DNA from 2 places in the Brevibacillus composti genome. Region 2 is predicted to be linked to the other one. Evidence: riboswitches for the same ligand, from Rfam matches in the RefSeq annotation. Region 2 holds a riboswitch; the other holds the start of a gene.
The links. Region 2 has a riboswitch for FMN ahead of JD108_RS18225 (ECF transporter S component). Riboswitches for the same ligand answer to the same signal wherever they lie in the genome.

Region 1: it holds a riboswitch for FMN, as region 2 does, so the genes downstream of both, ltrA (group II intron reverse transcriptase/maturase) here and JD108_RS18225 (ECF transporter S component) in region 2, are expected to answer to the same signal.

What each region holds. Positions count from the first base shown of each region.
Region 1 covers NZ_CP066308.1:906,920-921,860, forward strand. The annotation lists gene JD108_RS04785 (bifunctional metallophosphatase/5'-nucleotidase) at 1-1,037, shown strand, start outside; gene JD108_RS04790 (DUF6154 family protein) at 1,116-1,355, shown strand; gene JD108_RS04795 (YunC family protein) at 1,436-1,738, shown strand; gene JD108_RS04800 (HD-GYP domain-containing protein) at 1,874-2,965, shown strand; gene corA (magnesium/cobalt transporter CorA) at 2,962-3,897, opposite strand; gene JD108_RS04810 (globin-coupled sensor protein) at 4,321-5,637, shown strand; gene JD108_RS04815 (Crp/Fnr family transcriptional regulator) at 5,667-6,179, opposite strand; gene JD108_RS04820 (GntR family transcriptional regulator) at 6,329-7,003, shown strand; gene JD108_RS04825 (CaiB/BaiF CoA transferase family protein) at 7,014-8,216, shown strand; gene JD108_RS04830 (hydroxymethylglutaryl-CoA lyase) at 8,213-9,124, shown strand; gene JD108_RS04835 (TRAP transporter substrate-binding protein) at 9,149-10,225, shown strand; gene JD108_RS04840 (TRAP transporter small permease) at 10,262-10,864, shown strand; gene JD108_RS04845 (TRAP transporter large permease) at 10,761-12,035, shown strand; gene yunB (sporulation protein YunB) at 12,192-12,917, shown strand; FMN riboswitch at 12,993-13,143, shown strand; gene ltrA (group II intron reverse transcriptase/maturase) at 13,630-14,941, shown strand, end outside.
Region 2 covers NZ_CP066308.1:3,610,671-3,625,611, forward strand. The annotation lists gene JD108_RS18170 (glycosyl hydrolase family 18 protein) at 1-416, opposite strand, end outside; gene perR (peroxide-responsive transcriptional repressor PerR) at 695-1,129, opposite strand; gene nth (endonuclease III) at 1,404-2,189, opposite strand; gene JD108_RS18185 (complex I NDUFA9 subunit family protein) at 2,322-3,227, shown strand; gene JD108_RS18190 (GNAT family N-acetyltransferase) at 3,224-3,745, opposite strand; gene JD108_RS18195 (cob(I)yrinic acid a,c-diamide adenosyltransferase) at 3,872-4,420, opposite strand; gene JD108_RS18200 (class I SAM-dependent methyltransferase) at 4,481-5,242, opposite strand; gene JD108_RS18205 (M42 family metallopeptidase) at 5,255-6,304, opposite strand; gene bcp (thioredoxin-dependent thiol peroxidase) at 6,350-6,820, opposite strand; gene JD108_RS18215 (winged helix-turn-helix domain-containing protein) at 7,000-7,620, shown strand; gene proS (proline--tRNA ligase) at 7,787-9,253, opposite strand; gene JD108_RS18225 (ECF transporter S component) at 9,620-10,225, opposite strand; FMN riboswitch at 10,604-10,765, opposite strand; gene JD108_RS22620 (hypothetical protein) at 10,857-10,985, opposite strand; gene JD108_RS18230 (ABC transporter permease) at 11,034-11,831, opposite strand; gene JD108_RS18235 (ABC transporter permease) at 11,836-12,630, opposite strand; gene JD108_RS18240 (ABC transporter ATP-binding protein) at 12,623-13,633, opposite strand; gene JD108_RS18245 (glutamate-1-semialdehyde 2,1-aminomutase) at 13,860-14,941, shown strand, end outside.

The DNA of each region.
Region 1 (14,941 bases), 1.8 Mb from region 2:
TGGGCATCTTGGGGGCAACGGCATCGTTTCCGCTCTTTTACAAAATGCTGGGCTGGGAAGCGCGAGATCCCCTCGAACAGCTGCGGCAACAGGTGGCCGCGCTCCGTCCCCACGTCGATGTGATCATCCTGATGTCCCATCTCGGCTATCCCGAAGATTGCCGGCTGGCCCGAGAGTTGGACGGAGTAGACATCATTTTGGGCGCGCACACGCATCACCAGCTGGAGCATGGAGAGCGCATCGGGAAGACGCTGATCGCGCAGACTGGGGTGCTGGGCAAAAAGGTAGGCCATGTCCGGCTGGTATGGGATCGCCAGGCCAAGCAGGTGATGGAAGCCTCTGCGGAGCTGTTTGCCTCCGAGGCGTACCTGCCGGAGCGAGAGCTGGCGGAATACCTCGCCCAAAAACAGCTGCTGACCGAAGAGATGCTGGAGCAGACAGCCGTCCAGCTCGCTGTCGATCTCGACGTCTCCTGGATGGAGGAGACCGTCTTTGGATCGGTATTGGCCGCTTCGTTGCGGAAGTGGACGAAGGCCGAGGTGGGGATGGCCAATAACGGCCTTTTGCTCGCGCCGCTTTCCAAGGGAAAGGTGAGCTATCGCGATTTGCTCCGCTGCTTGCCCCATCCGATCAAGCCTTGTGCCGTCTCACTCTCAGGCGAGCAGCTCTGGAGGTTGCTGGCGCAATCCATCCAGCCGGAGACCGTGCGGCGGGAATTGCGCGGATTCGGCTTCCGGGGGAAAGTGACAGGCTGGATGGGGATCGATGGCCTTCAGGTCTGGTACGAAGAGGGAGAGCAGCCGAGGATTACCCGAATCGAGGTAAATGGCGAACTGCTCGACAAGGAGCGGAGCTACCGGGTGGGCACCGTGGATATGTTTATGCTGAACCGCCTTTTTCCCGATCTGGCAGAGGGGGAGCACGTCCGTTTTTACCTGCCGGAGATGCTGCGCGAGATCCTCGCCCAGACATTGGGAGACGCCGAGCTGCTGGCCGCCGCCCAGAAGCCGCGGTGGTTGATGATGGCCAGCTCCTGACACAGATCGGACGCTGATCGGATGCAGATCAGTCCCGCAACTGGGGCATGCTAACAGGGAAAAAAGGAGGAGGCAGCCATGCGGTTTTTAGACGAAGTATACGAATTGTACAAAGGGCATTTCAACGGTGCGGAGGAAGACATCGTGGCCGTGATCGTCGGACTCTTGGAAGAGCAGTCGCACGAGGATCTGCTGAAGCTGGTGGCGGAAATGGACGAAGATGAGCTGTTTCATATGCTGGCGTCGTATATGGTCGAGGTCATGAAGCGCAAGGTAGCCATGGATGATGAACGGCCTTCCCCTGCTATCCTGCATTAGGCACAGACACCACTTGCGGGCGAATGACATACGATGGTAACGCGCCTGTGTGTAAAGCGAAAAGAAGGAGGAATCTCAAGATGATGGAAGTACAACCCATCCACTTTTCAGAGGGAACGGCCATCGCTGTCACGGTTCGCTTGCCCAAGACTACACTGCTGGCGGTTACAACCGATAAGGGATATATTATGTGCGGTGCCCTGGATGTCGGACTGTTAAATGAAAAACTGGCCGACCGGGAGATCATTGCCGGCAGGGCCGTCGGCGTCAAGACCATCGAGCAATTGTTGGACGCGCCGCTGGAATCGGTGACGGTCACCGCCGAGAAACTGGGCATTACGGCCGGAACCATTGGCCGAGACGCCATACGCCGGATGTTTTAATCCTGAAAACGCCTTTGTCCTTGCGACGAGGCGTTTTTTCGACATAAATCTACATCATTTGAAAAATACATGTAGAACCGGCTCGAATCGAGCTATAATAGAGTTACTTTTTGGCAGAAAGGCGAAGAATGGATAATGAGACTGCTCTCTATACATAAATGTCAGCCAGGCAATGTTCTCGCCCGCTCCGTCTACGCGGAGAACGGCACCGTTCTGGTGGGCTCGGGCGTAGAGCTGACCCAGCGCATGATCGACAGGCTGACCCAGATGAATGTCACCAATCTATACATTCAGGATAGTCGCACAGCGGATATTCAGGTGGAAGCGCCTGTATCCGAAGCAACTCGTCGGGAAGCGATGGGATTGATCAACGATGCCTTCCGGGCTTCCAGCCACAGCCCGCAAAAATGGCAGAATATGTTTGCGGACAGGCAATTCGGCCGGCAGATCCGGCAGGTGCTGAGCCAGGTGCAGGATGAGCTCAAGGGAAAAAACGCGGCGATGAACCTGCTGGCGGATGCCTGTGCGTTTGACCATTATATTTTTGCGCATTCCTTTAATGTCATGCTCTATTCCACCGCACTCGCGCTCAAATCGGATTTCGGAGAAAAAGAGCTGCTGGAGATCGGCATCGGGGCCATGCTTCACGACATCGGCAAAATGTCGATACCCGATGAGGTGCTGAAAAAGCCGGGACGCTTAACGGAAGAAGAGTTCCATGTAATGAAAAAGCATACCGAGATCGGCTTCGAGATGCTCCGGCGGCAGGAGGAGATTCCGCTCCTGGCTGCCCACTGCGCCTTTCAGCATCACGAACGGCTGGACGGAACAGGGTATCCGCGCGGGCTCAAGGAGGGAGAAATCCATCCCTACGCCAAATTGATGGCCGTCTGCGATGTCTTTGACGCCCTGACGACCCATCGCGTGTACCGTGCGCCCATGTTGCCTCACGTCGCGATGGAAATGCTGTACACAGGCGCAGGCACGCTGTTTGACAAAGGCTTCGTGGAGCGCTTCCGCGACACGATCGCGCTGTACCCGCTGGGCTTGTCCGTCGTGTTGAATACAAAGGAATCGGGCGTCGTCGTCGACTACAACAAGGGCACGCCCAGCAGGCCCGTCGTTCGCATTCTGTACGATGAACACGGCCAGCCGGTCGAGCCCTTTGAGTACGACCTGTCCAAGCGCCTCCATCTGATGATCGTCTCCTGCGACGATCTGTTTTAAAGCCATTCCTTTCGCTTGAAAATCAGATACATAACTGCACCGAGAGCGGCCATGAAAGCCAGGACGATATAGTAGCCGTGCGGCGACCGCAGCTCGGGCATGTAGTCGAAGTTCATGCCGTAGATGCCGGTCACGATGGTCAACGGCATGAAAATGGTCGTCAATGCGGTAAAGATGCGCATGATGTCGTTGGCCCGCCCCGCTACGGACGAGTGGTAGGCTTCCCGCAGGTTGCCGATTAGTTCGCGAAAGGTCTCAAAGCTCTCGACGATCTTGACTGCATCCTCCAGGAGGTCGCCAAAGTATTTTCGCAGGCGCTTGTCGATGAGCGGGAGGTCTTTTTTATGCAGCGCGTCGATCAGTTCCCGCTGGGGGAGCAGCATTTTCCGCGCGTAGAGAACCTCGCTTCTCAGCCCGATGATCTGATGAAGCTGCGTTTTTTTCGCGTTCACCAGGATCTCTTCTTCCAGCTTTTCAATCAGATCTTCTATTTTTTCGATTACGTCAAAATATCGCTCCACAATGTGATCCACCAGGTAGTAGAGAAAGGAATCCGCATGGTTGATTTCTTTTTCCCGGACGATTTGCAGCATGCGCGGCTGCAGCCCGATATCATGCTTGGTGACGGTGATGACGTAGTGGCCGCCGAGAAACAGATTCACTTCATGCAAAAAAATGTCCTGATCGGCCAATTCCACGCTGTTGATCACGATAAAATAGTGATCCTCGTATATTTCCAGCTTAGGCCGCTGCTCTTCTTCGTCGATGCAGTCCTCAATCGCCAGATCATGCAGGCCAAACAGCGGCTGCAGGATGGCCAGGTCAAACAAAGAGGCATCGATCCAGTAAAAACCGTTATTCGGCGGTGTCTGTGTCTGCTCGATATCGTCGATGAGTGTGATCAATCCGTTTTGGACAAGCCGAATCTTCATCCCTTTTGCTCCTGACAATGGTTGATGCAGCGCTGCCCCGCTCCTGTTTTGCCTGTGCCCAGATCCGGGGAAAGACGGTCGCAAGCAAATAGTCGCAAGCCATGCGCAAGGCGGATTCGCTGGGAGTACGGCGGGCAGTGCTGTGCCGATCCGTGTTCAGGCCGGACCCCTCCTCTTCCTCTTTTCTATCAGGGTATGAGGCGCCGGTTGTCCGTTAGGCCTTTGCACTTGCATATGGGACCGTCATTCACAAGTCTGGAATAGTGTGCCTCATTTGCCCTCTTTTGTTGCAAGCTGCGCAAAAACGGAGATAGACGATCCTCCTCTCTGGGCCAAATGATCCAGGAGAGGAATACCAAATACGGATGAATTATTGTATAGTTATTAAAGTAATGTGAAATAAGCATGAAGGTAAAGGAGAACATGTCCATGTGTCCGTTTTCCCGTTTGTTTGACGTGAAAGGCAAGCAGCAGAAAGACTCCTACTTCCAGCAGCGGACGGAAAAGGGAGAGTTGAAGCTGGAAAAACAGGCTGAGCTTCACAAGCAATTAGCCATGATCAGCTTGACCGAAGAAGACCTGGCTGTGGCGAAAATGCTCCAGCCGCTCATTATCCAAAATATTGATGAAATTGTCACCAAATTTTACGCCAATCTTGAGCAGGAAACCAGCTTGATGGAGATCATCGAAAAAAACAGCACCATCGACCGGTTGAAACAAACACTGACCCGCCATATTACGGAAATGTTCAGCGGCACGATCGACAGCCAGTACATCGAGCAGCGGAGCCGCATCGCAATCATGCATCTGAAGATCGGACTGGAACCCAAATGGTATATGTGCGCGTTTCAAAACCTGCTGGTCTCCATCATCGAACTGCTGGATCGCCATATTGGAGACAAGGCGGAATTCAAGCGCTCCATCATCGTGACCACAAAGATATTAAATATCGAACAGCAAATCGTACTGGAGGAATACGAGAACCAGCATGAGCAAATTCGCCAGGAAACGCAGCGCAAAAAAGACGAGCTGCGCCGCGTGCTCTCCCAATCGGCGCATGAATTGGCCGCCGTCTCGGAGGAGACGAGCGCCTCCGTCCAGCAATTGACCGAACAGTCCAACGAGGTATTGAGCTACGTCGAAAAGGGGACCCGTTTCACCGGCAAGGCCCAATCCCTCTCCGAGGAAGGAAAGGACAAGCTGGAGAATCAACAGCAGCAGATGGGATTGATTCAGCACAGCGCAGAGCGGATCGCGGCGGAGATGCGCACACTGGAAGAGATCTCGGAAAAGATTCGCGGAATCGTCGATGTGGTGACAGCGATCGCCGAACAGACCAACCTCTTGGCTCTGAATGCGGCGATTGAAGCCGCCCGGGCCGGTGAGCAGGGGCGCGGATTCGCAGTCGTCGCGGGGGAAGTCCGGAAGCTGGCCGAGCAGACCAAGCACTCTGTCTCGGGCGTAACCGAACTGATCGAAAAGACCAATGCCCAGACTGCGAGCCTGTCCGCAGTGGTAGCGGAGGTGCGGAAGCTGGTCGCATCCAGCGCGGCGATGACCAGCGAGACGAACCGGTTCTTTGACGAGATTCACGGTGCCGTCAGCGACAGTCAGGAACAGAGCAGACGGATCCAAAAAGAGCTGGAGAACTTCTTCCGCGTCATGGAGGAGATGAGCCAGGCGGTCTCACAGGTCGCTATCTCAGCCGACCAACTGTCGGAGATGACCGAAAATTTGTAGTTGCGAAAGCCAACAAGCACATCTCGGATTCAGCCGGGATGTGCTTGTTTTGTTTGGCGCAGCAACCGGTTGACCGTTTCCCGGCGCAGCCCGAGGAATTGGCCGATTTCCTCCTGCGTCAACAGATCGCTCAAGGGATAGGGTCCGATGTAGGTATGGAACCACTCCTGCATGAGAGCCAGCTTCTCTTTGGGAGAAGAGACGGTGAGCTGATCCATCCGCTGCTGGGTAAACCGCAGCTTGGACTGGAGCAACAGGGCAATCTCCTTGTACCGGTACGGGTCTTCCTCTAGAGAGCGGTACCACTTGTCGCAAGGGATCACGTCCACCTCGCTGCTCATCAGGGCAATGGCTGTCCCGTGGTATTCCTTCGGAGACAGGAGGGAATGGTGGGGGATCGTTTCGCCCGGCAGGAGGAGGTTGAACAAAAAGGGGGAGCCGTCCTCTTGCAGCCGGACCACTTTAAAGAGGCCTGTCCGAATGTGGAACAGCGGCCCCGACTCTCCCTGGCGAAAGAGAATATCACCTTTGTGTAGTCGCACAGTCATCACTCCCGTCCCCCAACATACCACCAAAAAAGAGGCGGTGCAATCCGGCGCGAAGTGTTGACTACTTATTTAAAATTGTGCTACTATTTGCGCAGTACCTTTGTATACAGAATACAGTATGCATCGAGAAGGGGTTGAGGTTCTTGGCCAAAGCGATCAAGCGAAGTGAAACACTCCAGTCTCAGGTGTACGAATATCTGCGGGAGCAAATCCTGTTTGGCGGGCTTGCCCCGGGGCAGCGGCTGATCGAAGAGAGGCTCTGCGAAGAGACGGGTGTCAGTCGCAGTCCGATACGCGAGGCCATCCGCCGCTTGGAAAAGGACGGCTTGGTCGTCGTTCAGGCACAAGGAGGCGTGACGGTCTATCAGCCTTCCCTGGCGGACTTTACCCACCTGTATGAGTGCCGTCTCAATCTGGAGCCGCCAGCGGCCCAGTATGCTGCCGAGCGCCGTACAGATGCTGAACTGAGTGAACTGGAGGAGCTTCTGGAGCAAATGAAGGAGCTTCAGTATCCGAGCGACCCTCGCCGGACCCATGAGTTGAACTTTACGTTTCATCAGCGCATATCGGAAGCGAGCAAAAATCCCTATCTGACCAAGATCATGAACGAGTTGAAAGTGCTGATTTCTTTTTATCGAAACGCGATTTTGGAGGTTCACCCGCGTCGGCCGGAGACCGTTATTTGTGAGCATGAAGCGATCCTGGAGGCGATCCGCACGCAGGATGGCGCCAAAGCGAAAGCGAGCATGGAGGAACACATCAAACGCGATTTTGAGCTTTGCATGAGCACGAACCAAAACCGACAAGACGATCTATAAGGAGGGGCCCATGACAACGAAAAAGCCGCTGCAGGGTGTGCGCGTACTGGAGCTGGGTACACTTGTGGCTGCACCGTTCGCCGGGAAAATTTTTGCGGAGTTCGGTGCCGAAGTGATCAAGGTGGAGGCGCCGGAAACCGGAGACCCCTTGCGCAACTGGCGGGCGATGCACAATGACACGTCTGTCTGGTGGTATGTCCAGTCGCGCAACAAAAAATCCGTCACGGTCGACATGCGCAAGGAAGAGGGGCAGGAGATTATCCGCAGCCTGGCGCAGAAGGTAGACATCATCATCGAGAATTTCCGGCCGGGGACTTTGGAAAAATGGGGAATCGGCTACGACGCGCTCAGCGAACTGAATCCCAGTCTGATCATGGTGCGGATTTCCGGCTACGGACAGACGGGCCCTTATCGGGATAAACCGGGATTTGGCAGCGTGGCCGAAGCCATCGGCGGACTTCGCCACTTGACGGGCTATGCCGATCGTCCGCCCGTCCGTGCCGGTGTCGCCCTGGGCGATCTGACGGCAGGCTTGTACGCCGTGATCGGGGGCATGATGGCATTGCGAGCAAGAGACCTCTCCCCGGAGAAAAAGGGGCAGATGGTCGACGTCGCCCTGTATGAAGCCGTTTTCAGTCTGTTGGAGGGCGTTTTGCCGGAATACGACCTGAAGGGACTGGTGCGGGAGAGGACCGGGAGCACATTGCCCGGCATTGCCCCATCCAATACCTACCTCTGTGCAGACGGAAAATACCTGGTGATCGGGGCAAACGGCGACAGCATCTTCAAGCGCTTGATGCATGCGATCGGCCGCAGCGATATCGCGGAAGATCCGCGTTTTGCCACAAATCAGGGGCGGGTCGATCACGTCGACTTCATCGATCAGGTGATTGGCGAGTGGACCAGCCGCCACCCGCTCCGGGAGGCGCAGCGCTTGCTGGATGAAGCAGCCGTCCCTGTCGGACCGATCTACAGTATCGAAGAGATTGCGGAGGACGAGCACTACCGGGAGCGGGGAATGCTGGAGCGGATCGAGCTGCCGGATGGAGAGTCGGTCATGTTCCCGGGCATCGTGCCCAAGCTGTCGGAGACACCGGGCAGTCATGAGTGGGTAGGGCCCGCGCTGGGAGAGCACAATGAAGAGATATTGGAAAAACTGCTCCAGATCGATCCCGCTGTCCTGGCAATGCTGAAGGAGAAGAGAGCCATATGAACAGAGACGTGACGATCATCGAGGTAGGCCCGCGCGACGGCCTGCAAAATGAATCGGGCTTCATCCCGACGGAGAAAAAGCAGCAGTTGATCCGTATGCTGGCGGATGCGGGGCTGCGGAGGATCGAAGCCACTTCCTTTGTCCATCCGGGCCGCGTGCCGCAGATGGCCGATGCAGAGGAGATCTGCTCGTCGCTGGATGGAATCGCCGGTGTCTCCTTCAGTGCGCTGGTTCCCAACCGGAAGGGCTTCGAGCGGGCGGCCCGGTTCCGGTTGGGGGAAGTCAATTGGGTGACCTCTGCCAGCCCGGCTTTTAACCGGACGAATATCAACCAGACCATTGAGCAAAATCTGGAGGCATTTGGGGAACTCGTCCCCTTGGCCAAAGCGGCAGGACTTTTAGTCCGCTTTTCCATCGCGACCAGCTTTGGCTGCCCGTTTGCAGGCAGGGTAAATCCCGATGACGTGCTCCAGCTGTCGCAAAAGGCGTTGGCCGCAGGAGCAGATGAGATAGCCATTGCCGACACGATCGGCATCGCTGTACCGGATGAAGTCTACGATCTGTGCAGCCGCCTGATCCAAGCGTGCGGGCAAGATCGGCTCAGTCTGCATCTGCACGATACGCGCGGCTTGGCTCTGGCCAATACATACGCAGCTTATACGGCGGGCATCCGCACGTTTGAAACAGCAGTCGGGGGACTGGGAGGCTGTCCTTTTGCACCCGGCGCGGCTGGCAACGTGGCGACAGAGGATGTCGTGTATCTGTTTGAGAGGATGAAAGTAAGAACGGGAATTGAATTTTCTAAACTTTTAGACGCTTCGGAATACGCGGTCGGCCTATCCATGAGAATGCCGCTGGGGCGTATCCGTCTTGTCGAGAACAAAGAGCATTCGACGATTGCCTATTAAAGCGAATAAACGGGGGGAAAGAAAGTGAAGAAGAAGTGGATTGGGATGTTGACGACGGTAGGATTATTGGGCAGTTTGCTGGCGGGCTGCGGCGGTGCCCCTGCGGCCCAAAGCGGAACCAGCGGCGGCGCTCCTCAGGCCAATACCGGCTCGGGTGGAGCGGCCACCGAGGAGTACGAAAAGGCGACGATTCGGCTGGCCTACAATCTTCCGCAGGATCACCATATCTCCAAAGGAATTGAAGACTTTGCCAAGAAAGTGGAAGAGCGCTCTGGCGGCAATGTCAAAATTCAGGTATATCCCGCAGGCCAATTGCTCAGCGACAAGGAGATGAACCAGGCGATTTTGACCGGCGGCGTAGAGATGGGCGTCAACTCTTCGACGCTGTGGGCATCGGTCGTCCCGGCCATGGGGATTTTTGACGTTCCCTACGCGATCCCTACCTCGTATGAGTTGGCCGGAAAAGCCCTGTCCGGCTCGGTGGGCGACAAGCTGAAAGCAGAGATGGAGAAAAAAGGAGCCAAGGTCCTGCTGTTTGCCGACTATGGCTATGCCCAGTTTGCCAACAGCGCTCGTCCGTTGAAGATGCCGGCAGACTTCCAAGGCTTGAAAATCCGCAGTATCGGACATATTCCCTCGGTTATGATTCAAGCGTATGGCGCTGCCCCGGTATTCATGGGTGCAGGCGAGGTATACATGGCCCTGCAGCGGAAGACGATTGACGGAGCCACCTCGGGAACGACTGCCATGGTTCAGCGCAAATACGATGAAGTCTCCAAATATTTGACGATCAGCAACTACGCGTATCTGGAGTTCGTGCTCGCCGTCAACAAAAAGTACTGGGACAACCTCCCGGCAAAAACGCAAGAGCTCATCAATACGACCGCAAAGGAAACGGAAGAGTGGATTCGCCAGCAGGCTGAACAGGAAGACAAGGCTACCGCTGAACAATTGAAAGAAAAAGGCATGGAAGTCTACGTCGTACCGGAAGCAGACCTCGCGGCATGGAAGGAAGCGGCCAAGCCTGCTTGGGACGAGTACGTGAAAACGGCTGGCGACTTGGGCAAAGAGCTTCTGGAAGAGATCCAGAACATTCAGTAGAGCGTCAGAGGAGAAGGGAAAAACGGGGGACTTTGGATGAAACTTTTTCAAATTCTGTACAACGGTGCAGATCGCTTAATTAAATGGGGAGGCATGATCGCCGGAATCTTCATCGTTCTGACGACGGGGATGATCTTTTTCGAGATCGTCTCCCGTTTCCTTTTCAATGCCCCCACCATTTGGGCGACCGAGCTGTCCATTTACGCGATTATCGGGAGCTGTTTTCTCGGTTCCGCCTATGCCGTGCGTGCCGACGCCCATATCAAAGTGGATCTGCTCCTGCATAATGTGTCCGCGGCTGCGAGAAGGTGGATGCTGATCGTCTCTACCGTGATCGGCATACTGTTCAGCGTGGTTTTCACCTATTTCAGCTGGGAGCATGTGCTAAGCTCGATGGAGCTGGGCTTCACCTCCGCATCTCTGCTGCAAATTCCGATGTACATCCCGGAAATGCTTCTGCCTATCGGAGGAGTCCTGCTTTGTCTCGCCTTCCTTTTGCAACTGGTTGATTACATTTCCGGGCAGGAAAGGCGTAATGGGTTGGTTTTTTGCAGGCGGCATGGCCTCCCTCATGCTGGTAGGGGTGCCTGTGGCCTTTGCGCTCGCCGTACTGGCAGCCATCGGCATGTATTTGTTTAACGGAGGGGCACTCGGGCTATCGCAGATTCCGATTATTGCCTACAAGGCCCTGGATGACTTCACTATGAGCGCCTTGCCGATGTACGTCCTGATGAGTCAAATCCTATTGTTCAGCGGTGTGGGCAAGGAGCTGTATGAGATGGCCAGCCGGTGGCTGCGCCATCTGCCCGGCGGTTTGGCCTTGGCCACGCTGGTCTGCTGCGGGATATTCGCGGCCATCTCCGGCTCCAGTGTAGCGACGGCGGTGACCATCGGAATGGTTGCCATCCCGGAGATGACGGCCAGGGGCTATGAGAAGAAAACGGTTCTCGGTCTATTGGCGGCGGGCGGCACTTTGGGAATCCTCATTCCGCCCAGTGTGCCGATGATCATCTATGGCTCCGTTACAGGCGAATCGGTCGGCAAGCTGTTTATCGCCGGTGTGCTGCCGGGGATCTTGCTGCTTTTGATCTTTATGACCTATGCCGCCTGGAAGATGCGCCATATCAAGGAGGCGCCGGCAACCTGGACAGAGCGCTGGCAAGGGACCCGCAAAGCCGTATGGGGCCTGATGATGCCAGTCCTGATCATAGGCGGCATCTACTCCGGTGTCTTTACACCGACGGAAGCGGCAGCCGTAGGCGTGGTGTTCAGCGCGCTGGTGGCTGGGATTGTGTATAAGAGCCTGTCGTGGGAGAACATCAAGAAAATACTGCTCTCGACTGTGGCGACCAATGCGATGATTCTGTTTATCATCGTCGGGGCCATGCTGTTTGGCTTTATCCTGACATCGCTGCAGATTCCGCAGGCGATGACAGAGCTGGCCACCAGCCTGCCCGTCTCCAAATGGGTGATCTTCATCCTGATCAACATCCTGCTGCTGATCCTGGGCTGCTTCCTGGAAACCGTGTCGATCCTCGTCATCACGCTGCCGATCCTGTATCCGATCATTATGGCGCTTGGATTCGATCCGATCTGGTTTGCCATCATCATGGTGGTCAACATGGAGCTAGCCTTGATCACGCCGCCAGTTGGGCTCAATCTGTTCGTGCTGAAGGGCGTAGACCCGTCTTCGCCGATTTCCACGATTGTGCGTGGAGCGCTGCCCTATGCCGTCATCATGATCTTGTTTATGATCCTGCTCTCGGTATTCCCCTGGCTGTCAGTCGGCTTGATCGAGCATGTCAAATAGCGATTCTGCCATCTCGGCGGACTGCTTCGATGCCCCTGTCCATACTGGACGGGGGTTTTCCTTTCCATGCAGACCCGTGTCTAGGCCGGAGAACCTTTCCCGCAGACCGTCACGTATTTTTTTCGCTCCCAAGCCATAGGATGTAGCAACTGGGAGGTGACGGGCGTGGCCGTGTTTCGACCCCGTCGTAGGTGGAAGAACCCTCTATCTCGTACGAAAGCGTTTTTTATTGCGCTGGTGATTTTTTTGGCGCTGAGTATCCAGATGCTGGTGTTTATCGAGAAGCGGCTGGAGCCTACTTTGAAAATTCTCGCCAGTCAAAAAGCGGAGCAGCTGGCCAAACAGGCGATTACCGATGCTGTAACGAAGCGGATCGCTCAGCAAGGCGTCGATTTCAACCAGATCGTCAAAATCGAGAAAGACAATCAAGGCCGAATTCAGGCGTATCAATTCAATTTTAAGGAGTACGCCCGGATAGTGGGAGAGACGACCTCCCGTGTACAAAACAAACTGATGGAGTTTGAGGAAGAGAAAGTAGACCGTTACATTCCGCTCGGTCTCGCGACGGGAAACAGCTTTCTGGCACAGATGGGACCGGAGCTTCCGCTCACCTTTGTCCCGATTGGCTCCGTAAAAACGATGCTGGACACCGAACTGAGCGAGGCGGGCATCAACATGGTCCTGGCGACCGTCTATGTCTACGTGGAAGTCGACTTGCGCATCGTCATTCCGTTCGCGACGGACCAAAAGACGATTACGACGAAAATTCCGATCACACACTCCCTGATTATCGGGGATGTGCCGCAGTACTTGTACAACAATCCCGAAGGAAAACCCGATGTGCCGCGGCCGGATGAACAGCCGATGCCGCCGCGCCCCTAGGGCAGCGAAAAAACTTCCTTCTCGAAAAAGTGTAAGGGATGGGGAAAGTCGTGTTATAATGCTAGAAACGGAATAGCCAACCTTCAGGGTAGGGTGAAATTCCCGACCGGCGGTGATGACGAACGCACGTCTAAGCCCGCGACTCGCTTGCCGACACATGTCTGCAGGCGACTGACTTGGTGCAAACCCAAGGCCGACGGTAAAGTCCGGATGGGAGAAGGTGGAACAGTCTTTCGCTCTGTTTGAAAAAGCAGCGTGAAAAGGCTTCTTCTTCTATGCCCCTGAACATGCTTCAGGGGCTTTTTCTAGTGCGCCACGCATGGCGACTAACTAGGCGGTGAAAGTCCGCTGTGGGGGCTGGTAGTGGCCAACCACTAGCCAAGAGCAAGGGTGTCCACCGTGAGGTGGAATCTGAAGGAAGCTGGAGGCAAAATCCCGGCCCGAGGAACACGAACATCATCAGGCATATGGAATGGGACAAGCTTGCGAGACAAAGCAAAGTCCAATACACTACACGGACATTCCGGTGTAAATGATGCGGGTATATGGGAGGAAAGTGAGTCGTCTTACCGTGGGAGGTCTCATGGACGTGAGAAGATGACATTCGAATCACGGTTGAAACAAGATTTATCATGAGAAGTCAGCAGACGCCATAGTACCTCGAGCAGTCGACGGCTTGAGGGAAGGGCTGAACCTTAGGAGGTGGTCGTCAATGAATGTTACCGAAACAGGAGATAAGGGCAGCCAACTTCCAACGGAAGGCTCACCGCAAAAGAATAGTGCGGAACACGAAGGATATGCGGGAGTGCACGTTCCTGAGAGGATAGCTGAAACCGACGACACCAACGCAAACGAGTCGAAGGAAAGGTTACTTGAGAAAATCATAAGCAGAGACAATTTGAACGAAGCGTTCAAAAGAGTCAAAGCGAATAAAGGTTCACACGGAATCGACGGGATGGGCGTAGATGAACTTCTACAATATCTCAAAGAAAACGGTGAAACCATCAAGGAACAAATCCTGGCGGGCAGATATCGCCCAAATCCCGTTCGAAGGGTAGAAATCCCAAAAGAGAACGGAAAGAAAAGAAACCTGGGCATCCCAACGGTGGTTGATCGAGTAATCCAGCAGGCAATTGCACAAATGCTCACGCCGATCTATGAGCAACAGTTCTCGGACAACAGCTTCGGGTTCCGACCCAAACGAAGTGCCCACCAAGCCATAAGGCGCAGCCAGCAATATATTCAGGAAGGCTACCGCTATGTTGTGGATATGGATCTAGAGAAATACTTTGACACCGTCAACCAAAGCAAGCTCATTGAAGTACTCTCAAGAACGATTAAGGACGGACGAGTCATTTCACTAATTCATAAATATCTTCGGGCAGGAGTTGTCGTGAAGCACAAGTTTGAGGAAACAGAAGTCGGCGTACCGCAGGGCGGGAATCTGAGTCCAATTCTCAGTAATATCATGCTGAATGAGTTGGACAAGGAGCTGGAGAAGAGAGGACACAAGTTTGTGCGATACGCAGATGATTTACTCATCTTCTGCAAGAGCAGACGAAGTGCCGAACGGACACTAACCAACATTCTCCCCTACATTGAAAAGAAGCTGTTCCTAAAAGTAAATCGGGAGAAAACCGTGGTGGACCTAGCCATTCGAGTGAAGTTTCTGGGATTCTCATTCTACAACCAACGAGGGCAAGTGAAAGTCCGCATCCATCCCAAATCCATCGCCAAAATGAAAACAAGAGTGAAGGAACTAACCGCAAGAAGCAATGGCATGGGAAATGAAGAGAGAGCCGAAAGGCTCAGACGCTATATCATGGGATGGGTCAACTACTTCAAGATTGCGGATATGAAGAACCTGCTCCAAACAACGGATGAATGGATGAGAAGAAGGATTCGAATGATCTACTGGAAACAATGGAAACGAATAAGGACAAAATTCGAAAAGCTGATCTCGTTTGGAATCCCAAAGTTCAAGGCATGGGAATACGCAAATACAAGAAAGAGCTACTGGAGAA
Region 2 (14,941 bases):
CGATCCCCGTCCCTAATCGTCACCGGCACCTGCAAATCGACCGGCTTTTTATTCAAATAAGCAGTCAGCTCGCCGCTCTGCATCCTGAGAACCTTGTCCTTGGTCGTGATGATCACCAGCTGGCCCGGTTCCTCCCAGTGGATATGCGGATCGAGATGTTCCTGGATAAATTCGAAGGGAAGCAAAATCTGCTCGCCTTCCAACTGGTAAGAGCGGTCAAAAAGCTCGCCTTCGAAGACAATTGCCTGTTTGTTGCCCTCGTACGGCATGACCTGCTCAAAGGAAGGCATCCATTTTACATACGCATACGCGGCCGCAGCCGCCAGAATCGTGAGCATCAGGAGAAAGAGCGGAGCCCTGCGCTTTCGTCGTATTCTGCGTCTCGGCCGTCTCTCGAATTCCAATTCCAGACTCATCTGCCTCCCCCTCTCTTCTTCCTCTTTTTCCCGGCAAAATGCCCATCTGATGAGCCGTTGTCTATGGCTTCGATGGTACCGTTCGCCTACTCTTTTCACAACCTTCGAGAAAATGGAAATCGCCGAAAGGTTCCTTCAAGAATGACGCAGCAGGCGGCAAAAGGTTACATCCGTCGTCATCTTTTGCCGGCTCTTGCAGGACCTGCCGCAACAAAAAACACCCTCTCTTCAACAAACAGTCCGTTGAAGCAGAAGGTGTTCTTCGCTGATTTCACCACTCAATGCGTCTTCTTTTGGCAGTCTTCGCATATCCCGTATACCTCCATCCGGTGTCCGGTTACACGAAATCCAATGCTTTCGGCGGCCGATGCTTCGGCATCGCGGAGATACGGAAAATGGAAGTCGCGAATCGAGCCGCATTCCGAGCAGATCGCGTGATAGTGGTCTTCCTCCACGTTGGCGTCAAATCGGCTGGAAGCGTCCCCATAAGTAAGCTCGCGCACCAGCCCCGCATCTTTAAAGACGCGCAGGTTATTGTAAATCGTAGCTACGCTCATATTGGGGAATTTCCCTTCCAGAGCCTTGTATATCTCATCTGCTGTCGGATGATTCATGGTCTCTAACAGATAGGATAAAATGGCATGGCGCTGAGGTGTCATCCGTACTCCGGTATTTTTCAGGATTTCTACAGCTTTTTCCACACGCTGTGACATAGTGCTGCACCTCACAGTCTTTTGCACGATATCATGCACAAAAATGTTCCTGTCCCTTTGATTAGAATTACTTTAAATAAAGTGTACGTCTAATCTGGGAGAGCTGTCAATATGCATTCAACGGAAAAAGTTGACATCTTTCCTTTTATCCCTGAAGAAAGGGGAGCCAAGCCGCCTGACACAGGACGGACATCGGCCGGCGAGCTTTGCCGTACAGTACGGGATGCTCTATGCGATGCCGTTATTTTCGTTGTTCGCAATCAGCGCTGCTGGATCATGCCTTTGCAGCGGATGCCTTGGCCGCTGGTGCCTTGGCCGCTGGTTCCTTGGCAGCTGCTTTCTCGCCCTTTCCTGCCTTGCCGGACTTCCCGGCTGACGCTGCTTTTCCCTTTTTCTCCGCTGGCTTCTGGCGGGCTGCCTTTTTCGCTTCGGCCTGCGCATAGCGGCACAAGTCTTGAAGCGGACAGGCTCCGCACTGCGGCGAGCGGGCCGAGCAGAGACGCCGTCCGTGCCAGATCAGCCAATGATGGGCATCCGTCCATTTTTCCTTAGGGATGCGCTTCATCAGTTGCCGCTCTACCTCGTCCACATTGTCGCTTTTGGCCAATCCCAGACGGTTGGCGACGCGAAACACATGGGTATCGACCGCGATGGCCGGCACGCCGAAAGCATTGGACAAGACGACGTTGGCCGTCTTGCGCCCGACACCGGGAAGCGCCTCCAGTTCGGCATGGGTCTGCGGCACCTCGCCGTTGTACTTTTCGTACAGGATGCGGCAGGTCTCCAGGATGTTCTTGCTTTTATTCTTATACAAACCCAGCCCTTTTATATGCTCCTCCATCTCTTCTTGCGACAGGTGGAGGTAATCTTCCGGTTTATTGTGGCGCTCAAACAGCGGGGCGGTAATCTCGTTGACGCGCTTGTCCGTACATTGGGCTGACAAGATCGTGGCGATCAACAATTCAAAAGGCGACCGGTAGTTCAGCTCACAATGCGCATCCGGGTAGGTCTGCTGCAAGATGTCCAATATTTCATCGACAGGGATTTTACGCTGTGCCATTCCTTTGTCCTCCTCTCCTTTCTTTCATTATACGCTCCTCGTCAATCCACGGGGAAAATCCGCAGGAAAATGGAGCGTGCCAAGCGAACTGATGTACAATCAAAATGGAAGCAGGTACCAGGAGGGATAATGATGAGAGTATTCCTGACGGGAGCCACCGGATTTGTCGGCAAAGGCATCCTGGAGAGGCTCGTCGCCGAAGGCCATGAAGCCGTCTGTCTGGTTCGACCCGGCTCGGAGGAGAAATGGCGCCGTCAGCATGGCGCAGCATCCCGCATCGAGGCGGCTACAGGCGATCTCTTTGATCCGGATTCGCTCTACCAGGCGATGGAAGGCTGCGAAGCGGTCATTCATCTGGTGGGGATCATTCGCGAACAGAAGAAGAAAGGGATCACCTTTCCCCGCATTCATGTAGAAGGGACGAAACATGTCCTCGAAGCAGCCAAATCCCGGGGGGTGGGGCGCTTTGTCCATATGAGCGCTCTCGGCGCACGGCAAAACGCCACGAGCGCGTATCACCAGAGCAAGTACGAGGCGGAGCAGCTCGTCCGGCAGTGCGGCATTCCCGCTGTCATCTTCCGTCCCTCTGTGATCTTCGGTCCGGGCGATGAATTCGTGAATATGCTGGCGGATCTGGTCCGCATGCCGATCACGCCGGTGATTGGAGACGGCTCGTACCTCCTGCAGCCGGTCGCCAGAGATACCGTCGCGGACGTATTTGTAAAAGCCCTGACGCTGGACGCCGCTGTCGGGAACATTTTTGAGACGGGAGGACCGGAGCCGATCAGCTACGGCGGCATTCTGGACGCGATCGGGGAAGCGCTGGGCAAAAGAAAAGTGCGGAAAGCCCATATCCCGCTCGGTTTGATGCGGCCGGTCATCCATGCCATGGAGGGATTCGCCTTCTTTCCCATTACCCGGACCCAACTAATCATGCTGCTGGAGGGCAATGCTTGCAGCGATACGGAGACGCTGTACCAGACATTTGGGAGTAAAAAAATTCCATTTGACGAAGGGATACGGGCCTACCTCCGCTAAGCGCGAAGCTCCAGCACGCCCGCTCCGCCCAAAAAGGCATGGACAAACGGCAGCTGGCCTACCGTCTCGAACCCGTAACTGCTGTAGACACGCTCCACTCTGTCATTGATGGGACAGACCCAGAGCTGCTCGCCTCCCATGCGGACAAATTCCTGCTGCACGTGATGGAGCAAGTGTCCGATCAGCCCCTGACCACGATAGGCAGGGAGAGTCGCCACATTTTCCACGCGCACATATTGCCCCGCCCGAAAGAGGCACAAGGAAGACGCAGGCTCTCCCTTCACGCGCAAGAGGTAGTGAACAAAATCAGGATGGGCGAACTCCATGGCGAAAGCCTTTTCCCGGATCTCCCGGCCGCCGAACTCGGCAATCGATTCGACCTGCATGCACTCCTCAAAGTTCGCCTCAGTCACCGCTTCGATCTCGATTCCGTCCGCTGGTGTACCGACAGCCCGTCTGCCCGACCACAGCTGCACTGGAAACGGCAGCGACTCCAGGCGGTATCCTTTTTCCCTCAACGTCTCCAGCAGCGCCTCCTTGTCCGACGGTTCATAGATATAGAGGCGGGAAAAGCGGTGGCAAGCTGCTCCACCCGGAACAACCTGCCACCTGCTGACGAGCGACCGGGCACCCCGATCTGTATCCTACTCGTGCAAATTCTGGTCCACATGACCCGTCGTGCGGTTCACATGCCTCGCCACGACAAACAGATAGTCGGATAATCGATTGAGGTACTTGACCACGGCACCGTTCACTTCCTCCTGCTGCGCCACCATGACGGCCTTGCGCTCCGCTCTGCGGACGACGGTGCGGGCGATATGAAACGCAGCGGCTGCCGGATGTCCTCCCGGCAGAATGAAGTTGGCCAGCGGGGGCAGCGTCGCGTCCAGCTTGTCGATCTCCGCCTCCAGGAAGAGGACGTCCTCCTCCTGAATCGGCCAGCCCACCTGTTTGCCCGCAGGCGTAGCCAGCTCCGCTCCGATGTGGAACAGCTTGGTCTGGATGATGTGAAAGACCTGGCGCAGCTCCTTCCACTCCTCCCCTTCCGGCAGCAAAGACAAGGCCAAGCCGATGCTGGAATTGGCTTCATCGCAGGTTCCGTACGCCTCGACACGATCAGCAAATTTCGGCACACGTACGCCGAATACCAGCGAGGTCTCCCCTTTGTCGCCTGACTTGGTGTAAATTTTCATGCCCGAACCCCCATTCTTGTTATTTCCCCGGAAATCGACAGCAGGATTTTTCTCCACTGTCTAAATAAGTTCAGCCACAATAATCAATTCGCTGCTGGAAGCGTCGAACGGCGCTTTGGCGAATGAACCGTAGCGCTGCGTCACCTTAAAACCGTTCAGTCGGAGCAGATGATGCAGCTCCGCCGGAAAAATGTAACGGAGGGTGAATCGTCCCACCACCTTCTCCAAGACGACCCCTTCCGGAGAGATCCGCTCGTAGGTGCGCGTCACTTCCGACAGCTGCTGAAAATGGTCGTAGCGTGTGTAATCCCACATGGCCACCTCTTCTCCCGTCTCCAGGCGATAGGTGCTGCGCAGCGACATTCTCTCGCTTTCCTCATACAAATGGCTAATTTTTGGAACAAATACATTAAATGCCAGCTTTCCTCCCGGAGCCAGATGCTTGCGGATGCAACTGAGCGCCTTCATCTGTTCCTGTATATGCAGGAGATGGAGAAAAGAGCGAAACGGGATCATGATCAGGGAGAAACTTTTTTGCAAATCAAACGAGCGCATGTCTCCCTGCACCAGTTTCAGCCGGTCGCTCACTCCCTGCTGCTCGGCTTTTTCCTGCGCCCGCTTCAGCATCTCGGCCGATAAATCGAGACCGGTCACGGACAGGCCCGCTTGCGCCATCGGAATGCTGATGCGCCCTGTGCCGCATGCCAAATCCAGCACCTCGCCGTCCGCCTGGCGCGCCATGTCGAGGTAAAATTCGACGTCTCCCGCCACCCCGCGTTGTGTCAAATCGTAGTAATCCGCCCAGCGGTACATATCGCCCATTCTCTATCTCTCCTATGCTTGCATGACTTCCGACTGGAGGTAAGCCAGCACCAGCTTGCCCGTATTCTCCAGCGCTTCCGTGTGGGTTCTCTCATGAGAGTGGGAGGCATCTACGCCCGGCCCGATCAAGCCATGCACGATGTCATGGCCGGACTTGAGCGCCGCGCTGGCATCGGAGCCGTAGTAGGGGTAAATATCCACCTGATAGTGAAGTCCCTGCTCTTCCGCCAGCTGCACCAAATGCTTGCGCAGTCCATAGTGGTACGGACCGGAAGAATCTTTGGCGCAGATCGACACGCAGAACTCATCGGTCGTCTGTCCGTCCCCGATCGCTCCCATATCGACGGCCAGATACTCGACTACCCGCTCCGGGATATTGGAGTTGCCGCCGTAGCCGATTTCTTCATTGTTGCTGATCAGAAAATGAGTGGTGTAAGGAAGCGTCAGCCCGGTTTCCCGAATGTGCTTCAGCACCCCGAGCAAGACGGCGACACTCGCCTTGTCATCGATGTGCCGGGATTTGATAAAGCCGGACTCGGTGACGGTGACGCGGGGGTCAAACGAGACAAAATCGCCGACGCGAATCCCAAGAGCGAGCACGTCTTCCTTGGTCTTCACCTTCTCGTCGAGGCGGACCTCCATGTTGCTCTCGCTTCGCTCCATTTTCCCCGATTCCCGGTAGACGTGAACCGATGCTTTGGTAGACAGGATCGTGCCCGTGTACAGGCGGCCGCTGTCTGTTTCGATCGTGCAGTGCTCCCCTTCGATGGCATTGAAGGTAAAGCCGCCGATCAGGGTCAGCTTCAGCCGGCCGTTGCCCTTGATCTCCTTCACCATCGCTCCCAGCGTATCCACATGGGCGGTCAGCAGGCGGTGCTTTTGGTCGTCGGTCCCCGGCACGGTAGCCAGCACGGCCCCTTTATGGGTCACGACATGGGGAACCCCCAGCCGCTCCAGCTCTTGCTGAATCCAGTTCATGACTTTGTATGTATTGCCGGTAGGGCTTGGCGTGTTCGCCAGTTGACAAAAGGTTTCTACCATATATGCGGTTGACAGACTCATGATTCGACACTCCCGATCTTCAGATTGATTCTCTTCCCGCTCCGCTTAGGGCTTCAGCTCTTCGCGGATGAAGGCGAGAACCTCCTGCACATGCCCTTTTACCTTCACCTTGGGCCACACTTTGGCGATCTTTCCCTCCGGATCAATGACGAATGTGGTTCGCTCAATCCCCATGTACTCCCGTCCGTACATCTTTTTCAGCACCCAGACGCCGTAGGCTTCCGCCACCTTGTGATCGGTGTCCGCAAGCAGCGGAAAAGGCAGCTCATGCTTTGCCGTAAATTTGTCATGTGATTTCACATCGTCCGGACTGATCCCCAGCACAACCGTATCCAGCTTGGCAAAATCGGGGTGGAAATCGCGAAAATCGCACGCTTCCGTCGTGCATCCCGGTGTCATATCTTTTGGATAAAAATAAAGCACAACAGATTTGCCGCGATAATCCCGGAGCGATATCTCCTGCTGATTGCTCGCCTGCAGCGTAAAATCCGGCGCCGCTTGTCCTACTGCGACCATTCCAATCCCTTCCTTTCAAGATGGCTTGCGCCTCTTTGGTTTTAAGTTTACCACATGCTGACATTGTCTTCATCTTCATCCGGCATTGCGCTTCGGACAAGAAAACGCTAGAATTAAGGGATAGTGTTCATAAAGAAAAATAAAATTTGCGAAAGTCAGCTGGATGGTGAAGAATGGCGATGAAAGAATTTTTTGATGTAACCGACCCAGAAGCCCTTAAATCACTTGCTATACCTGAACGTGTGAAAATTTTGCAATTGTTTGAGGACTTGGAGCCTCGAACAGCTAAGCAAATTGCAACCGAACTGGGAGAAAACGCCGCCCGTCTTCACTATCATGTGAAAGAACTCGTGCGCGTCGGTTTGCTGCAGCAGGTAGACACACGAGTAAAGGGCTCGATCGTAGAAAAATACTACGAGCCTGTGGCTAAAGTGATTCAGGTCAAACTGCGCCTCATGATCGAAGAAAATGCGCAGCAATTGAGCGATATCATGTTCACCCCTTTTCGCACGACGGAAAAAGACCTGGTGCGAACCCTCAATCGCTTTGTAGCCAGTGATGTCGATGTACGCAAGGAGTACAAGGATACATTCGCTTACAATTTGACTGAATTTTATTTAAACCAGGATGAAAGAAACGAGTTTGTCGAGGAAATTAGCAAACTTCTGAAAAAGTACAAAGGGCACAAAAACGAAGGAGACCGCCGGAAGTTTAAGTTCTTTGATGTCTTGTTCCCGCTGACGCCCCCCGAACCAACAGGCGACAGCGCTGACGAGGATTTTGAAGACAACGAGGCATGAAAGAGCTCCTCTTCGGAAATGAGTAAGTGACCCGCGCGAAAAAGCCATCCCGATTGCAGACCTCTGCTCTCGACATGGCTTTTTTCTGTTTGCCAGCCCTTCGCAGCCAATGACCGGCTTGGGCGGGGCCTACCCGCGCGTTGGCGAGCAGCCCGCCGATCGTCGATCAATAGGCACGGCCGAACCAGACCGTATGCGCTGCCTTCTGGCCACAGCAGATGCAGCTTTCTTTTTGCACAGGCGGATGGAATGGAATGTTGCGGGAGGTGAACTTGGTCTCTTCCTTTACCTTTGCCTCGCACCCGTCATCGCCGCACCAGCCGGCGAGCACCCACCCGGCGACACGGTTTTCCTTTTCCGCTTCCTCTGTATGCTGCTTCAAAGCCTCCAGGCTGTCGATGTCGTAGTGAGAGTGGGCCTCCCGGAACTCGACGGCGCGCTGGTACATATTCTGCTGAATCTCCTCCAGCAGCTTGCCCACAGCGGATACGGCATCCGCAAGGGCGACGGTGATCTTCTCTCCTGTATCCCTGCGGGCCAGAATCACCTGGCCGTTTTCGACATCGCGCGGGCCGATCTCCAGGCGGATCGGGACGCCGCGCATCTCCCATTCGTTAAACTTCCAGCCGGGGGTCTCTTCGCGCAGATCCGCCCGCACCCGGACACCCGCCGCTTTCAGCTGGTCAAAGAGCGGATCGAATGCCTCCATCACCTTTTCCCGGAGCTTGAGCGGGCCGACCGGTATCATCACGACCTGTGTCGGTGCGATCCGCGGCGGCAGCGCCAGTCCCCGGTCATCGCCGTGCACCATGATCATCGCACCGATCAGGCGGGTGGAAGTGCCCCAGGAGGTGGTATGTACGTATTTGAATTGGTTGTCGCGGTCCAGGTACTTGATCTCGAAGCCTCTCGCGAAATTTTCCCCGAGGTAGTGGGAGGTGCCTGCCTGCACGGCTTTGCCGTCTTTCATCATCGCTTCGATGGAGTAGGTATCGACCGCTCCGGCGAAACGCTCGCTCGGCGTCTTCTGTCCCTTCCAGACGGGAATGGCGAGCAGCCCTTCGACGACCTCGCTGTACACATCCAGCATCTGCATCGTCTCCTGGCGGGCCTCCTCCTCCGTCGCATGGGCGGTGTGCCCTTCCTGCCACAAAAACTCGGAGGTCCGGAGAAACGGCATCGTCCGCTTTTCCCAGCGGAAGACGTTGGCCCACTGGTTGATCAGCACCGGCAGATCGCGATAGCTCTGGATCCACTGGCTGTACATATGGCCGATCATCGTCTCCGAGGTCGGACGCAGGGCAAGCCGCTCCTCCAGCTTTTCACCAGCCGCCTCCGTCACCCACGGCAGCTCCGGATTGAAGCCTTCGACGTGCTCCTTTTCCTTTTGAAAAAACGATTCCGGGATCAGCATCGGGAAATAGGCATTGCGGTGCCCGGTTTCCTTGAACCGCTTGTCCATCGCCTCCTGGATGCGCTCCCACAGCTCGTACCCGTCCGGCTTGAACACAATGCAGCCGCGCACAGGCGTGTAATCCATCAGATCCGCCTTTTTGATTGTGTCGATGTACCAGCGGGAAAAGTCTTCCGCCTGCGGGGTAATTTCTTTGACAAATGATTTTTCCTCTTTCATGTAGGCTCACTCCTTTTGGTCTTTTCCTTGGAAAAAATGAAAAAATCCCCCATCCCACAAAGGGACGGGGGAGAAACCCGCGGTACCACCCTGATTGACCGCTCGTGCATGCATGCACATCGCGATCCGCTCATGACCCGTTAACGGCGGGCACACCGGCATGGCTCTTCGCCAGCAGCTTCCGGATGGGGAGCAGATGCCATCAGTGCATCGACCTTGCAGCCAAAGGGTCGACTCTCTGCAGCACGATCGGACCTGCGATTCCGTTCATTGCTTTTGATTTTAATCAATGGTCAGGCGCGCTCGCCAATAGGGGAGACGCAGCCAAAATTTCTAGCCTTATGGTAGCAAAAGGATATTCGAAAGTCAATTTCCCGAACGGATGCGCAGCCGCGGAGCCAGCTTGGCGTACAGCGGATAGGCCACCAGCGACAGGAGCACGCCTTTTATCAGATTAAACGGCACGATGCCGTACAAGACCAAAGACCAGACACTCTCCGCCTGGAACTGAGCCACCAGCTGCTCCAGCGATACCTGGTAGAGCGCGGCGTAAGCGGGCAGCAGCAGATAGGCATTGGCAACAGCCATGACCGCTGTCATCAGCAGCGTGCCCAGAGCGAGGCCGGCGAGGAAATTCTTTTTCCCCTGTCCCAAGCGCTGAAGGGAGACCGCCGCGACGATAAAGCTGGCGCCGGCCACGACATTGGCCAGCTCCCCGATCAATAGGCCGTCTGTGTTTTTAAACAACATGTGGAGAGCGTTTTTCAGCACTTCCACGATCACGCCGGCCATCGGTCCGTACATCAAGGCCCCGATCAAACCCGGCAACGTACTAAAATCAAGCTTCAAAAACGTCGGCATCAGCGGCACCTGAAATTCCAGGTACTGCAGCACGAATGCGACCGCCGCCAGCATGGGAATCGTCACCAGCCGCTGCGTCGCTTGCGATCTTGGAATCGCTGTTTCTCTCATCTGCAACCATCTCCTCATGTGGTTCTTCCTTCTTTGAGGAATGGCAACAGCACACGCGTCTCCATGCCTCGCGCCTGTGCTCTTTCTCGTCTGAGCCTGGCGATGTCCAGCCGAATAAAACGTCGGCTTTCCTATTGGCCATCGCAAGCCCTCGCCTTTTCGATCCTTCCTGCTTTCCTTTTCGGCGATTCCAACCATTCTGAAAGCAGAAAAGCCCTGAGGATAAATCTCCTCAGGGCGTAGACCGCTAGGCAAAGACAACGAAAGAAACCTGCACATTCGGGTACAAGAAACCAGAGGGTACCGGCAAACGCCAAAAACCCCTGAATCTCGCGACCCGCGCACAAGCAAACAAGCACGCTGCATACACGTACTGTCGTCATCCTTCTCCCATCCAGACTGTACTGTCGGCTCTGGACTTGCACCAGATCCTGCACTCCAAGATGACATCTCGCATCCGGGAGGCTCGCGGGCTTACGCTGTGCCAATCGCACGGCGATCACCGCCGGTCGGGAATTTCACCCTGCCCCGAAGGAATGTATTTATTTTTTATACACACGTATTATAAGTGGCTTTCCCGGATTTGACAATGAGGGAAGTTTGCCAATTGCACTCCATGCGTACCCTCCCGTCAGACATGCCCTCGCCTGGACAGGCGGGTCCACACCTCCGTAAGCAGGTACGGAGAAAGGATGATGAACAAGGGCAACAGCTCCAGGAAAACAGCGATAACTTTTTCGTAGTACCAGGCAAAAAACACGAGAAAGCCCCCCAACCGCCGGCGGTCAAGGGGCCATCATCCGATCGATCAAGACCCCGCACCGCTGTATTTGCGAACGCCCCAATTCCACACGAAAATCCCAATGGCGAAAAAGACGATTCCGACAATGGGCGTAAAGGCGGCGTAGACATACCAGGCTTCCTTGCGAAGGAAGTAGGCCGCCGGATACACCCCGACGAAAGCAAACGGCAAGATATAGGTCAATACGATGCGAATCACTTTGTTGTAGACGTCCACCGGATAGCGGCCGTACTGTTGAATATTCCAGATCATCGGCGAGATCCCTGTGCGGGAGTCGGAGAAAAAGCTGACCGCCGCGATCGCCGTGTAGACGCCGCCGTAGATCAGCACCCCGCTTGCGACCAGCACCAGGAAGATGATCGGGTCGTACCAGGTGAAGGACAGCTCCAGCCGAATAGCCGCATAGCCCATGATGATCAGCCCGGTCACCACGCCGAAGATGCGGTCGGGGGCGATGGACTCCAGACAGACCTGGGCCAAATTGTTGAGCGGCCGGGTCAGGACGCGGTCCATCTCCCCGCGGATGATGTAGCGCTCGTTGAAGTCCCAGAACCCGAAAAACATCGAAAAGAGCGCGTACGGAATGAGGAAAAATCCGTAGATGAAGATAATCTCGTCCCGCGACCAGTCATTGAGGAGCGGCACATGCTGGAAGACGACCACGATAAACACCAGATTGATCAGCTCATAGATCAGGTTGGAGGCCAGTTCGCCGAGGAAATCGGCCCGGTACGCCAGCCTCGTTTTGAAATACTGTCCCAGATAATCGGCAAAAATGCCGAGGATATGTTTCCACTCGCGCATCTCTCTACCCTCCCTGCACGACCAGCTTTTGCTGGGCTTTGCGCCACAAGACCAGGATCGGCACCAGAATGACCGCGACCCAAACCGCTTGCAGGCCGATCATCTGCCAGGCCCGCTCAGGCGGGATCGCCCCGGTAAATATGACGCTGGGGTAGTAGTTGATCGCCTGAAAAGGCAGATAGCCCATCGCCGTCTGCGCCCACCCGGGGAAAAAGCTGATCGGCAGCACCAGTCCGGACAAGAGATCCACGATCACCCGCTTGGCGCGCATCATGCCGTCATTGCGGAAGAGGAAAAAGGTAAACAGGCCGGTGAGCAAATTGATCTGCGTATTGATGACAAAGGCAAACATCAGACTGATCAGATACATCCCCCAGGCTGCAGGCGTCCCCGGAAATTGAAACGGAATCAGCAGGCTGATCAGGAAAATGCCTGGCAGCGCGAAGAAGATCATGCGGAAGATCCCCTCGCCAAAAGCCTGCGCCGTTTTGACGGAGAGGTAATTGTAGGGGCGGATCATCTCGATCGCCACTTTCCCCTCCCGCACCTCCTGCGCCATCTCCATGTCGATGTTATTGAAATAAAACGCCCGGGACATCCACGCGACGGCGACGTACGCCGTCATCTGCTCCACGGAAAGTCCGCCGAGCTGCTGCTGTCCCCCGTAGATCGCGCCCCAGAGGAAGTAGTAGGCGCCGATGTTGATCGCGTAAATGATAATCCCGCTGTAGTAATTGACCCGGTACGCCAGCATGGTGAGAAAACGGATGCGGATGAGCTCCAGGTACAGCTTACCCATGGCTGGCTACCTCGCTGTCGGTGGAGTAGATATTCCGCACGATATCCTCGGTGCTGGCCTCCAGAATCTTCACATCGCTCACCTCAAACGATGACATGACGGTCGACAGGACATACGGCAGCATCTCCTGGCTGCGGGTCACCCTGACGCGCAGGGCAAAGTCATTATCCTGCAGGATCTCGCAGGGCAGTTCCCCGAGGGCTGCCCGAAGCTGGTCCTGGGTCGTTCGTTTTTTAAACTGAAAAGCCACCTCTGTCCCGCTCCCCCATTTTTCCTTCAGGTCGCTGAGCAGGCCGTCGAAGATCAGCTTGCCTTTGTCCATTACCAGCACCCGTTTGCAGAGGGCTTCGATATCGCTGACGTCGTGGGTGGTTAGCAGAATGGTCATATGCTCGGTATCATTCAGATTCCGCAAAAACTCGCGAATCTTCTGTTTTACCAATACATCCAGGCCAACCGTCGGCTCATCGAGAAACAAGAGACGCGGCTTGTGAATCAGAGCGGCCGCCACCTCGCAGCGCATCCGCTGTCCGAGGCTCAGCTTGCGCACGGGCTGGCTGACAAAAGAGGCGATGTCCAGCTCTTCGATCAGCCGGTCCAGCCAGCGCTGCCCTTCGGCCTCGTCTACCTTGTAGACGCTCTTGAGCAGCCGGAATGACTCCAGCGGCGACAGGTCCCACCAGAGCTGGGAGCGCTGTCCGAACACCACGCCGATGGAGCGGACGTACTCCTCCCGCTGCTTCTGCGGGACGAGGCCGTTGATCACGATTTCGCCGCCGCTCGGGTTGAGAATGCCCGTCAGCATCTTGATCGTGGTCGACTTGCCCGCTCCGTTTTCGCCGATCAGCGCGAACATTTCCCCCTCTTCTACGGAAAAGGAGAGATCATCGACCGCTTTTACCGTCTTGTACTCCCTGCTGAACAAATCGCGCATCGCACCCTTCAAACCTGCACGGGCTTGATGAATGCGAAATTCTTTTTGCAAATGGTTGACTCGTATCATGAAAAACCGCCCTTTTGTGCACATTTGAATAAGACACCATTGATAGTGTATATGAGCAGGGAGAAATCTGCAAAAATCAATGTGCTGGGAATTGTTTGGGGTTGTCCGGCGGCGATCCTTCGTGAAGATGACATCCACGGCAGGACATTTTCCTTTTTCGCGCTCTTGCCCCAAGCCCAAGTGTGATAAGATGGGGATGGACTTTTGCGAGGAAAGAGGGAAAGAAATGAAACGTGATCAATCAGCCCGTCTGCACGAACAGGCCCTGGATGTGATTCTCGGGGGAGTTAACAGCCCCTCCCGCTCGTTCAAAGCGGTAGGCGGCGGCGCCCCCGTCACGATGGAACGCGCCCAAGGCGCTTACTTCTGGGATGTAGACGGAAACCGATACATTGATTACCTGGCAGCGTACGGCCCGATCATCACCGGCCACGCCCATCCGCATGTCACCAAAGCGATCGCGGAAGCGGCGGCAAACGGCACATTGTACGGCACGCCCACCCCATGGGAGATCAAGTTCGCCACGATGATTCGCGAGGCGATTCCGTCGATGGAGCGGATTCGCTTCAACAACTCCGGTACCGAGGCAGTCATGACCTGCATCCGCGTCGCCCGCGCCTACACAGGCCGGGTGAAGGTGGTCAAATTCGCCGGATGCTATCACGGCCACTCCGACTTGGTGCTGGTCGCGGCCGGCTCCGGCCCGTCTACGCTGGGCATCCCGGACAGCGCCGGCATCCCGCAGAGCATCGCCAATGAAGTGATCACCGTGCCCTTTAATGACATCGAGGCCTTCCGCGAAGCGATGCGCGTCTGGGGAGCGGAGACGGCCTGCATTCTGGTGGAGCCGATCGTCGGCAACTTCGGCATCGTCGAGCCAAAGCCCGGCTTCCTCGAAAGCGTGAATGAAATCGCCCATGCAGCCGGGGCGCTGGTCGTCTATGACGAAGTGATCACGGCCTTCCGTTTCTGCTACGGCGGGGCGCAAAATCTGCTCGGCGTCGAACCGGACCTGACGGCACTGGGCAAAATCATCGGCGGCGGACTCCCGATCGGCGCTTACGGCGGCCGCCGCGAGATCATGGAACAAGTGGCTCCGCTCGGTCCCGCCTACCAGGCCGGCACCATGGCCGGAAACCCGGCGTCGATCCGCGCGGGCATCGCCTGCCTGGAAGTGCTGCAACAGCCCGGCGTCTACGAGGAGTTCGAGCGCCTCGGGGCGATGCTGGAAGCCGGAATCCGACAGTCTGCGGAAAAACACGGTGTCTCCATTCAAGTGAACCGCGTCAAAGGGGCACTTGCCGTCTA